Regions from separate parts of the Paenibacillus sp. N3/727 genome, predicted to be linked through region 2. Evidence: riboswitches for the same ligand, from Rfam matches in the RefSeq annotation. Region 2 holds a riboswitch; the other holds the start of a gene.

Region 1 (5,970 bases), 310 kb from region 2:
ACGAGAAGAATCATTTCTCAATTCGAACGTAGCGGTTATCCCGATTGGCCGAAAGAGGAGCGGCTGCTCACTTTATGTGCTGCGTTGCTTCACGATCTCGGGCATGGGCCTTTTTCTCATTCTATAGAAGAGGCTTTTCAAATGAATCACGAGGACTGGACTTGTAAAATTCTGCTTGGAGATACATGTGTAAATAGCGTCCTCCGAGAGGTGGCTGCAGATTTTCCGCAGCGGGTAGCCTCAGTCATCAACAAAACATATGAAAAGCCGATTGTCATCAATCTTGTGACCAGTCCGCTAGATGCAGACCGGATGGATTACCTGCTGCGCGACGCATACTACACGGGTGTTAATTATGGCACGATTGATATAGACCGGATATTGCGGATGCTCCGCCCGTATCGGGACCGGGTGGTGGTGAAAGAATCAGGAATGCACGCGGTGGAAGATTATTTGATGTCTAGGTATCAGATGTACTGGCAGGTTTATTTTCATCCGGTGACCCGAAGTTCGGAGATTATACTGAGGCAAATCTTCAGGAGAGCGAAGGAACTATTCCGCGAAGGTTATGAATTTAGTTTTATGGTAGAGCCGTTGCCAGCTTTATTTGAGGGAAATCCGACGGTGAGCCAATATTTGCGTCTGGATGAAGCGTTGATTCAGACGACCTTTTTGCAGTGGACGGCCGAGAAGGATGAGCTTCTGAGTGATTTATGTGGTCGGTTTATGCATCGCAGGCTCTATAAATATGTAGAAATCGACACCATAGATAGAGAGACCGTCGACGGAATCCGCCAGGCGTTTCGTGATGCGGGACTCCACCCGGATTATGATTTCGAGATTGATTATCCGACCGATCTTCCTTATGATGAATTTCATTCCGGATCGCCTGAGAGCGATAAACAGATTTTGCTGCTGGACAGACATGAACATGTGCGTGAAATATCCGAAGTATCTGATATAGTGCGCTCTATTAGCGGGATTCACCGCGGGCGATACCGTCTATACTTTCCTGAGGAAAAGGTGAGGAACGTTTTGAATACCTTGCCGGAGGATGTCAAAAGCGTCTTTGGACAAGGTTGATAAAATAGATACAAGTAAAGTATTGAACAGCTAGAAGCGGCGGTTATTACTGTGCTGGTCTGCGACAAGAAAGGAGATTGTTTATTTATGTTATTCGACACACATACACATCTGGATGCTCCCGAGTTCGACGAAGATCGTGAGGAGGTTATCAACTGTGCCTTGGAAGCCGGTGTAACCCGAATGATCAACATCGGCTTTAACCGGGAAACGATTCCTTCCACCATGAAATTGGCGGAAACTTATGATTTTATTTATGCGGCAGTGGGTTGGCATCCCGTAGATGCGATCACGATGAAGGACGGAGATTTGGAATGGATCGCTACTCTTTGCAGTCATGAGAAAGTAGTGGCTATCGGTGAAATCGGCCTGGATTACCATTGGGACACCTCTCCCAAGGAAGTTCAGCATGAGGTGCTGCGTAGGCAGATTGGTTTAGCACGGGAATTGAACATGCCGATTGTTATTCATAACCGAGATGCACATGAGGATATCGTGAAGATTTTGAAAGAAGAGAAGGCGTCAGAGGTCGGTGGAGTGATGCACTCCTTTTCCGGCAGCTGGGAAACGGCCAAGCAGTGCCTACATATGGGCTTCCATATTTCTTTCGGTGGGCCGATAACGTTCAAAAATGCGAGACAGCCAAAAGAGGTCTTAGCACAGGTCCCGATGGACCGACTGCTCATCGAAACCGACTCCCCTTATTTAACGCCTCATCCGTTTCGGGGGAAGCGTAATGAGTCTGCTCATGTGAAATTAGTGGCCGAGGCAGCGGCTGAGATTAGGGGCCTGTCTCTGGAAGAATTAGGTTCAATTACGACCAAAAATGCTCTGGAACGATTTGGTATTAAATGAAATCGAGAGTAAATGTGATGAAAAACAGAGCATTAACGACCAATTAAAGTTTTTTAACCGAAAAAGGCGACGATATTACAATATTTTAACCTTTTATCTGAAAAAATGTGGTTGATTGTTGCTTTACAACCTGCATAGAAACAGGATATCATCTTTTCAGTGATAAGAAGCTGATCGGAAAACGAACAGCCGAATATTTTATGAACCGTCTCGCTTAATCTCCGATGTTCGGAGAACGGGGGAACCGATACAGGAATAGCTGGCAATCATGCTGCGCTCCACTGTATTTGATTTCTTTTTGGGTCTTTGGGGTGAATTTGAAGGCAGCCGCCATGAGCGGGTGACTTGAGATAGGGCGTCTCTCTTACGCCCGAACCCGACAGCTAACTCCGTAAGCGTAAGTAAGAGAGGCAAACTCGTGCATGCTATTTTCCAGATTCCAGACATCAGGAAGCCACGAAAGAGTCTCTATAACTCTTTCTTTGGCTTTCTTTTATTTTAGAATATTGGAGACAGTATCGTCATACTTTTGGTAAACAGGAGGTGACGATCGTATGGACGGGAAGACGGGGATTAACGCAGGGTGTAGATAGATAGCAGGGCACCCTGTGAGACAATTTGCTATAGTCACGTCAAATGCAATCATGCGTTACCTAGACGGCGGGACTATGAAGGAGGATGACATAGTGGGCGTTATTCAACCAGAAGAGACCCATGAATCACAATCATCCAGCATGTCTTACGCATTACGATGGAAGCATGAGAATTTGCGTCACCTAATGCTGGCCGCCATTGGCGCCATCGCAATTACAGTGCTCGTACTTCTGATTGTTCACAATCAGGCGGGCAAAAAAATTCACCTTGTGGTTGACGGACGTGTCACCACAGTGGAAACCCGAGAGGCTATGCTTCATGAAGTGCTGGATGAGCAGGCCATCTCCCTGAAGCCGCAGGATGAGGTTTCCATGCCGTTAAATGGTGTACTCCAGGATGGAGACCGTATATTTATTAAACTCGCAGTACCTGTGAAAGTGACTGCAGACGGTAAAGTAAACACAATATTTACTACCCAAGATACGGTTGGAAATGTGCTTAAGGAAACAGGCATTTCAATCAAGGGCGAAGATACAGTAAAGCCTTCCCTGGAAACGAAAATTATTGAAAAAGCAGACATTCGCGTCGTTCGCGTCACGAAACAAACGGTTAAGCAAACTGAAAACCGCTCTTTCCGTGTCATCAAAACGGCAGATCCTTCTCTTGTGAAGGGCGATAACCGGGTGATTCAAAGTGGTAAGCCGGGCATCGTGGTTAACCATATCGAGAAAGTCTACGAGGACGGAAAGCTTGTTTCAAAAAATGTGATAGGCAAAGAGATACAGCGTAAGACGAAGGATAAAATTATTGCAGTTGGCACGAAAAAAGTAGTAGTGCCTGAAGAACCTGTCGCTGAAACTGAGTCTGCCGACATAACCACGACTGCAAATGCTACCGTGAGAACGGCAGCCAAGGAATCGAGTCCAGAAAAGCCAGCAGTTAAGGCGGCATCCGCAAAAGTTAAAGTTAACAATGTGGTTTCCAGAGCCGGAGTTGACTTCGAATATAAAAAAGTACTAAACAATGTTTCTATGACAGCTTATTCCGCCGAACAGAAAGGCATCGGTACCCGCACAGCTTCCGGTACACGCGTAACGGAAGGACGTACGATTGCGGTGGACCCGAGTGTGGTTCCAATCGGTTGGTGGGTATATATTGAAGGCGTAGGCTTCCGCCGTGCAGAAGATACCGGTGGTGCCATTAAAGGCAACAAAATTGATGTCTATTTTGATTCTTTAAAAGCGGCATACAATTTTGGGCGTAAAAGCGGGCATACTGTTTATGTGATTGGCCCTGTGAAACCAGAGCTCAATTAACGCATGAATTCTGTTTTACATTGCCATGCTAATGCTATACTATTTAATTAATATTAATGTGATGCTAAGAAGAGGATGAATCATCCTCTTCTTTTGTTTTGGGAAGGAAGAAACAGGGAATGATCAAAGAAGTCATTGTCGTGGAGGGCCGGGACGATACAGTGGCTGTGAAGCGGGCTGTTGAAGCAGACACGATTGAAACCGGAGGATCGGCCATTAACAGCCGCATACTGAAACGAATTGCATTGGCGCAAGAACGGCGCGGAATCATTATTTTAACCGATCCGGACCATGCCGGAGAGCGGATCCGCAAGATTATCGACGCTAAGGTCCCTGGCTGCAAGCATGCCTTCATTCCGGAAGCCGATGCAACGCGAAAAGGAGACATCGGGGTGGAGAATGCCTCGCCGGAGGCGATTCGCCATGCGCTGGAAAGATTGCATACGTCATTTGAAGGATCGGAAAGCCTCATTGGGCTGGATGATCTGATTGAAGCGGGGCTGATTGTGCACCCGCAGGCTGCAGCGAGACGGATGGCGATGGGCAACCTGCTCGGCATTGGATATTGTAACGGCAAACAGTTTCATAAACGGCTGGCCATGTTTCAAATATCACGTGAAGAATTCGCAGCAGCGCTCGCTCAGCAGGAAGAGGGAGGTACAGAGCTATGACACGGATTGATGATATTTCAACCCCGAGAAGAACGAAGGAGATTATACAGCGTCATGGCTTCTCCTTTAAGAAGAGTCTTGGACAAAACTTTCTCATCGATCAAAATATACTGTTCAAAATTGTAGAGGCAGCTGATCTGGACAAGGAAAAAGGCGCACTGGAGATCGGTCCCGGCATTGGAGCTTTAACGGAGAAGCTGGCACAGACAGCTAACAGAGTTACAGCCGTGGAGATTGATCAGCGGCTTATTCCGATACTACAAGAGGTGCTGGAGCCGTATCCCAATGTAAGCGTGCACCACGGGGACGTACTTAAGGTGGACTTACATGAGCTGTTCCGCGATTATTTCAGCGGAGTGTCTAAGGTCAGCGTCGTGGCCAATCTGCCTTACTATGTAACGACACCGATATTGATGAAGCTGCTGGAAGAAAAGCTGCCGCTCGAGAATATTGTGGTTATGATTCAAAAAGAGGTTGCAGTACGCATGGCAGCCTCCCCAGGCAGCAAGGATTACGGCAGCCTGAGTATCGCCGTCCAATATTATAGTGAGCCGAAGCTGGTGTGTACGGTTCCCCATACCGTCTTTATCCCCCAGCCGAATGTAGAGTCGGCCGTCATTCGTCTGAAGGTACGGGATAAGCCTCCCGTTGAGGTCGATGACGAGAAACACTTCTTCGAGGTTGTGCATGCTTCATTCGCTCAACGTCGTAAGACGATAGCGAACAATCTGAAGAGTCGCTTTTTCCCGGGAGAGGGACGAGAGCGGCTGGAGCAGCTGCTCCAGGAGGCTGAAATTGAGCCTTCACGACGTGGTGAGACCCTTAGCATCGAAGAATACGCCCGGCTGAGCAGCGTGCTTCTTAGGGCTGGAGTACGGTAGATACGAAAGCGTATGGACGTGGCAATGGAATCGTGCAGCCTTAATAAAAAGCTTTCACGTTTAAAGCAGAGATCTTTAAAGCAGCCCCTAAAGGGCTGCTTTTTCAATTTGCAGGTTTTTGCAGCGACACGTTTCATCGTCTTAGCGATTCTATTGCGCCCTTGAGAGTCGAAGTCCTTTCCAAGAGAGATTGATTAAGGACGAACTGATTTTTTGGTGTCATCCTTCTCAACCATGAACCAATCCCCGCATTCGCCCATAGGATAGAGGCAGGGGGGATGTTGTGATGAATTATGGAGACTTGGTCGTTCGTAAGTCGTACGGCGGCGATGTAACGTTCCGGGTGGAGGGTGTGCAGCAGAACACAGCCATTATTAAGGGAACGGACTTTCGGCTGCTGGCCGACTCGCCCCTTGGGGACCTGGTACGTGTACCGCATCCCACGATGAGCGAACGGACGAAGCAGGCGCAGATCAAAGCAAACGAGTCGCTATCCCGCTTGCAAAAGGACCGGCAGGAGCAGAGTGAGCGGCATTTGGCAAATCTGCGAACCGAATGGGAAACCGGTGA
Region 2 (5,970 bases):
GGATCATGCCTCCTTGAGACTGAACCCAGGCTCTTACGGCATCGACTGCTCCTTTGCGAACTTTTCGGCCGTCTTTCAGATCCATACCGCTCATCCGTGTCTCAGCCTTAAACTCGATGAATTCGGCACCGGATGTAATAGATTCGTCAAATCCTAAGCTTTCTTTCTTCATCAGTTCGAGAACAGAGCGACCTTCAGGCGTTTCATCCATAACTGAGCTGACAGCTGCCCACTGGGCGACAGAGCCGACAGGTTCCGAACCGACCGGGATAAACTGGCTTGCCATCCGGTTACCAAACGTGATCGTTCCTGTCTTATCGAGAATCATCGTATTGATGTCGCCGGCAGCTTCAACCGCTTTACCGGACATTGCCAGCACGTTGAACTGCGTCACCCGGTCCATGCCGGCAATCCCGATTGCGGACAGTAGACCACCGATGGTGGTTGGGATCAGACAGACGAGAAGAGAGATCAGGACGGGAATCGAAAGCTCGATTCCGAGATATTTGGCGATCGGGGCAAGCGTGACAACCACGATCAGGAATATTAATGTTAGTACGGTCAAAAGGGTATTCAGCGCAATTTCATTCGGTGTTTTCTGACGAGATGCACCTTCTACGAGCGTGATCATCCGATCAATGAATGACTCGCCGGGGTCGCTGGTGATCCGGACTTTAATATGATCGCTGACAACCCGTGTGCCGCCGGTTACCGAACTGAAATCCCCGCCGGCTTCTTTAATGACCGGGGCTGATTCCCCGGTAATGGCCGATTCATCGACAGATGCCAGACCTGCAATGACCTCACCATCACCGGGAATCATCTCACCCTGCGAGACGACTACGATGTCACCTTTACGTAAATCGGTAGACGGAACACGCTTGATGCCGCCGCCGTCCATAACCTTGTTGGCCGCGATTTCCTTCTTTGACTGCTTTAAGGAGTCAGCCTGGGCTTTACCGCGCCCTTCAGCAAGAGCTTCGGCAAAGTTGGCAAACAAGACGGTTAAGAGCAGAACCACAAATACGGTCAGATTAAAGCTGATGCTGTCTTCTGTCCCGAAATAATGGGGAAAGATAGTCATGAGGAGGACGATAAATGTACCAACCTCGACGACAAACATCACGGGGTTTTTCATCATGGTAATAGGGTTTAACTTGATGAAGCTATCTTTTAACGACTGGCGAACCATATCTCCGCTTAATACCTTTTTTCTATTGTTATTCATTGGGATAATCCACCTTTTCTATTAACGGATCATTAAATGCTCGGCAATCGGGCCAAGCACCATCACGGGCAGGAATGTCAGCGCCCCGATGATCAGGACTACCGCAATCAGAATAAAGGCGAACAGCCGGTTATCCGTGCGGAATGTCCCTAGTGTCTCAGGAATCCACTGCTTACGCAGCAGAGAGCCGCCTACCGCCAGAAGCGAAATCATCGAAATATAGCGGCCAAAGAGCATGACAAGCCCTGTTGAGATATTCCAGAATGGCGTGTTATCCGCGAGACCTTCAAAGCCGGAGCCGTTATTCGCTGCCGAGGAAGTATATTCATACAGCACTTGTGAAATGCCATGAAAGCCTGCGTTCGTAATGCCCGCTTGACCAGCGTCCGTCATGAGAGCGAGAGCAGTTGGCGCGAGAATAATGAAGGGATGAGCCAGAATGGCAATCGCAATCAGCTTCATCTCCCGGGCTTCGATTTTCCGCCCTAGAAACTCCGGCGTTCGTCCAACCATGAGTCCGGCGAGGAACACGGCCAGAATGGCGTACATTAACATATTCATCAGACCGACGCCTTTTCCGCCGAAGACAGAGTTCAACATCATGAGAGACAGCGGTGTTATACCGCCAAGCGGTGTCAGCGTATCGTGCATGTTATTGACCGATCCGGTTGTGGCCGCTGTGGTTACGGTCGTAAACAGAGCAGACTGGGCAATACCGAACCTGACCTCTTTGCCCTCCATATTGCCTTGGGAAGCATCAATTCCAAGTCGATTCATCGCCGGATTGCCGCTGGATTCAGACATGTAGGCAAGTGACAGGAATCCGATGAACAGAACCATCATGGCTGAGAAAATAATCCAGCCCTGCTTGCGGTTCTTTGCAAATAAACCGAACGTGTAAGGCAGAGCCGCCGCAATACACCACATTGATAAAATTTCGATTACGTTAGTCAGCGGATTAGGATTTTCAAACGGATGAGACGAATTGACGCCGAAATGTCCGCCGCCGTTCGTGCCTAGATGTTTGATGGATTCCAGTGCAGCCACTGGACCAACTGAAATTTGCTGCTCGGCGCCTTCAAGCGTCGTTACATTAATGGTAGGTTTCAAGGTTTGTGGAACATGCAGCGCAACGAGCACCATAGCCACGACAAAGGCTAGTGGAATCAATACTCGTGTATGTGCCTTAACAAAATCTTCAAAGAAGTTGCCTATTGTTGTACCTTTGCTGGTAATCGCTCGAATAAATGCGATCGCGACACACAGTCCGGTAGCAGCGGATGTGAACATCATCATGGTGATGACGGCCATCTGAGAGAAGTAGGAGAGACCCGATTCACCGCTGTAGTGCTGCAGGTTCGTATTGGTCATGAAACTGATAATGGTATTGAACGATAGCGTCGGCTCCATGTTGTCGATCCCGTTTGGATTGAACGGCAGTATCTTTTGTAGCCTTAGAATGAGATAACCGGCCGCGACCAGCACGATGTTGGTTATCACAAAGCTGATCGCATATACTTTCCAGCTCATACCCTTGCGTTCTTTAAGCCCGATCAATGCGAAAATCGGTTTCTCCGCCCAGGAGAACCATTTATCTGTGCCGTTGGCTTCATTGCGAAACACATTATACAGATGGGTTCCGAGAGGCTTAACGAGCAGCACCAGAACCAGAATAACGATGGCAATTTGTACAATGCCCATGATTGATTGCTTCCTCCTTCAATAACACCCCTAGAATTTTTCCGGGTGAATCAGCGCGTAAATCAAATACAGAAAAATAAAGATCATAAATGCCATAATGATGATCATTGGTTATCAGCCTCCGGTTCATTGACCACGCGTCCGCACCAGGATAAAAACAAGGTGAACAGTGCGTAAGTTCCTCCTAGAATGAGCACCATGCACAGATCCTGCATGTCAATCCCTCCAAAACATATTTAATAAATAATAGTGGCTAGCTGACGAGTGATGAAATTAAGAAGGAAACATTGGTATGGTTCGTGTGCAGCACGATTGTTGCGCCAAGTCCTTTATAAATTAATCTTGGATTGCTTGAATGAGTGATGACATAGATCGGATCTGAGGTCCATGTACGGCAAATCCGCAAATAACGGCAGCACAGGTTCAGACTGCTTTCAAACAGGAACACCTTGCTGACGGAAAACTCGGGAATGATCCAGGTTTGTTCATCAGTAGTGTCGATCAAGATCATGTTTTTGGCTCCAAGCTTATCCAGACGATCTTGCTCTGCCCGGTTGTTCACAATGGCTGCAAACGGAATTTTATTTCGAATAAGCTGGGTTACGAATTCCTCCCCTGCCTTGGTTGGAGCGGATACGATGATCAGATCTTGCAATTTTTCCATGTTTTCTCCTCCTGATTACTAGAAAGAGAAGGCAACAAAAAAGAAGCCACAGGGAAGGAGAGTCACTCTTCCCGTGGCTTCTGATGACACAGTGAAATACACCGTGCCTTGCACACGACAATCGTTGCCTCTCTCGATACGCTTACGAGGTTAGCTGACGGATTCGGGCGTGAGAGTCGCCCTACCCATAGGCAGTTATCCTGCCGATGAGATTCACCCCTGAGAGAAATACACGTCTCTCGTTTGGTTCCCCCGTTCCTTTTCCATTCAAGGACTCAGCGAATAAAAAGCATTTTGTAAAAAACCACAGAGGCATCAAGCCCTGTGGTCGTGTTTCTCGATCACAAGCTTCATCATCCTCTCCTTGTGAGCAGACCGCGTCAATTAAATGCGTGACTGCTTAACTCAACGCTTACGAGGTTAGCTGTCGGATTCGGGCGGTGAGAGTCGCCCTACCTGATCCGAATTTCATGGAGTCTTTGGATCAGGATTCACCCCTGGAGATGTTCAATGGTGGCTCTCACACCACCTGGCGCATCTCCTTGTTTGGTTCCCCCGTTTCCCTTGCCTAGCAAGGGAATTCAGCGATTCATGAGAAAACATTGTTCAATTCATGATTCGTATCATACGTCTGGCGGTTCGTAATGTAAATCGAGGGAGAGGCACATTTGAGGTGTTTTTTAACCGGATAGCTGCGGGAAAGAAGTTCGATCACCCGAATACTGCTTCATACTCTGTATTTCTCTGTATTTCGTTAATTTTTCGTAAAGTGGTAAAATACTGTGCATTTGTATGGATAATCGATGTCAAGCCCTAATGTACACGTTTTCTTTTGGCTTTTTCGTCGATATTTTGAATTTATAGACCATAAATGAACATTTACTTTGAAAGGGACAATGACGTATGATTCATCCAACTTTAACCATATAATCTACACGCTGAGTTCCCGAAAGGGAGGCGGGGGAACCAATCTCACCATAATTAATGGTGAATGGGGTGAATCCTTAGAGCTTGCTGCGCAAGCACAGGGTAGGGCACTCTCAAGCCCGAATCCGACAGCTAACCTCGTAAGCGTATTGGGAGAGAACACGACCCATCATACTTTAGGTGGCACGATTGTGCCGCATTCAGCGCCTGGGGAGCGGGTTTCTCTGCTCTTTCAGGCTTTTTGTGCTGCAATTGAACCCTAGAAAAGGAGACTGTGAGATGGCTAAAATAACAGACTCTTTACCGCAATTAACGGAACATAAACTACACGAAACTACGATACGTTATATGGAGATTTTCCGTTTTGACGGTAACTCGGCTGAACAGGATATTCCGTGGAACGATAAGAGTACGAACTGTGGATTGTTTAAAATATCTTGTAGCGGTGCTTCTGGCTATGCGGAGTATGCACTGCCGGATACGAGAGAGTATGCGGATCTTGTGCGCTGGTCGTCTGTGTTTATGCGATTAAAGGGACTGACGGTGGCCGAGGCCATAAGCACTATTCAGAAGCAGCAGTGGGGAGCTGTCCGCACGATGCTGGCGGAATCCGCTCTAAAGGATCTTTCAGCGAATCTGATCCAGTGTAATGAGCGCCAACGCCTAGGAAGCCTTCCGCTGGAGCGCTCTTTTTTGATGGATTGCTCGCGTGCTTATTTTTTGTTTTGATTCATAATTTATGGAGATTATGAAATTCTATAAAGGTAAACGTTAAGCACTAATTGCTGTTTTGAGTTTCTATAAACATGCATTCCCATTTCCACAGTACTGGTCAAGCGTCTCACGCTCCGGTAACATAGAGGGTAACAAGTGAATGTACAAGGAGGAGCTATGCTTCTACAATTCGGTTACTCCCAGTATGAGAGCAAAGTATATGAAACGCTCGTGACGAGCGGCGAGGCGATGGATGCATCGAGTATCGTGAAGTTGTCCGGTGTTCCGAAGGCTAAAATTTATGAGGTGCTGGACCGGTTGGTGGACAAGGGAATTGTCATGGATACGGTATCCGGCAAAAAGCGTACCTATACGGCACTTCCCGTGGAAGCTGTGATTGATAAACTGACGCATGAGTTTGAGAGTGACATTAAGGAGCTTCGTTCAGCGGGTGTTCGCAAAACGGTTGTGGATGATCAGGTGTGGAGTCTGAAATCGCATAGCTCGATCCAGGCGTTCTGCAAACAGATGATAGAGGAAGCACAGGAGTCTGTTCTCGTCTCGATGTGGAGCGATGAGTTTAATGAAATAACCGATCTGCTGGACCGAAAAGAGCGGGAAGGTGTGCGTGTTGAAGCTTTGGTGACGGGGGATGACCATCCGGAAGTGTCGCTGTCCAAGCTGTATGTGCTGAATCCTACGGCCGATCACGATAAGCTGGAGCGGTTCATGCTTC

What was found. Region 2 has a riboswitch for cyclic di-AMP ahead of MNQ98_RS28310 (hypothetical protein). Riboswitches for the same ligand answer to the same signal wherever they lie in the genome.
Region 1: another riboswitch for cyclic di-AMP. It lies ahead of MNQ98_RS00135 (resuscitation-promoting factor); the one in region 2 lies ahead of MNQ98_RS28310 (hypothetical protein).

What each region holds. Positions count from the first base shown of each region.
Region 1 covers NZ_CP093336.1:25,850-31,819, forward strand. Annotated here, with positions in the region: gene MNQ98_RS00125 (HD domain-containing protein) at 1-1,083, shown strand, start outside; gene MNQ98_RS00130 (TatD family hydrolase) at 1,171-1,938, shown strand; cyclic di-AMP (ydaO/yuaA leader) riboswitch at 2,140-2,351, shown strand; gene MNQ98_RS00135 (resuscitation-promoting factor) at 2,625-3,848, shown strand; gene rnmV (ribonuclease M5) at 3,968-4,519, shown strand; gene rsmA (16S rRNA (adenine(1518)-N(6)/adenine(1519)-N(6))-dimethyltransferase RsmA) at 4,516-5,400, shown strand; gene yabG (sporulation peptidase YabG) at 5,687-5,970, shown strand, end outside.
Region 2 covers NZ_CP093336.1:6,066,540-6,072,509, reverse strand. Annotated here, with positions in the region: gene kdpB (potassium-transporting ATPase subunit KdpB) at 1-1,228, opposite strand, end outside; gene kdpA (potassium-transporting ATPase subunit KdpA) at 1,250-2,929, opposite strand; gene MNQ98_RS29980 (potassium-transporting ATPase subunit F) at 2,960-3,016, opposite strand; gene MNQ98_RS28310 (hypothetical protein) at 3,183-3,593, opposite strand; cyclic di-AMP (ydaO/yuaA leader) riboswitch at 3,717-3,884, opposite strand; cyclic di-AMP (ydaO/yuaA leader) riboswitch at 3,988-4,190, opposite strand; cyclic di-AMP (ydaO/yuaA leader) riboswitch at 4,520-4,683, shown strand; gene MNQ98_RS28305 (hypothetical protein) at 4,800-5,249, shown strand; gene MNQ98_RS28300 (TrmB family transcriptional regulator) at 5,412-5,970, shown strand, end outside.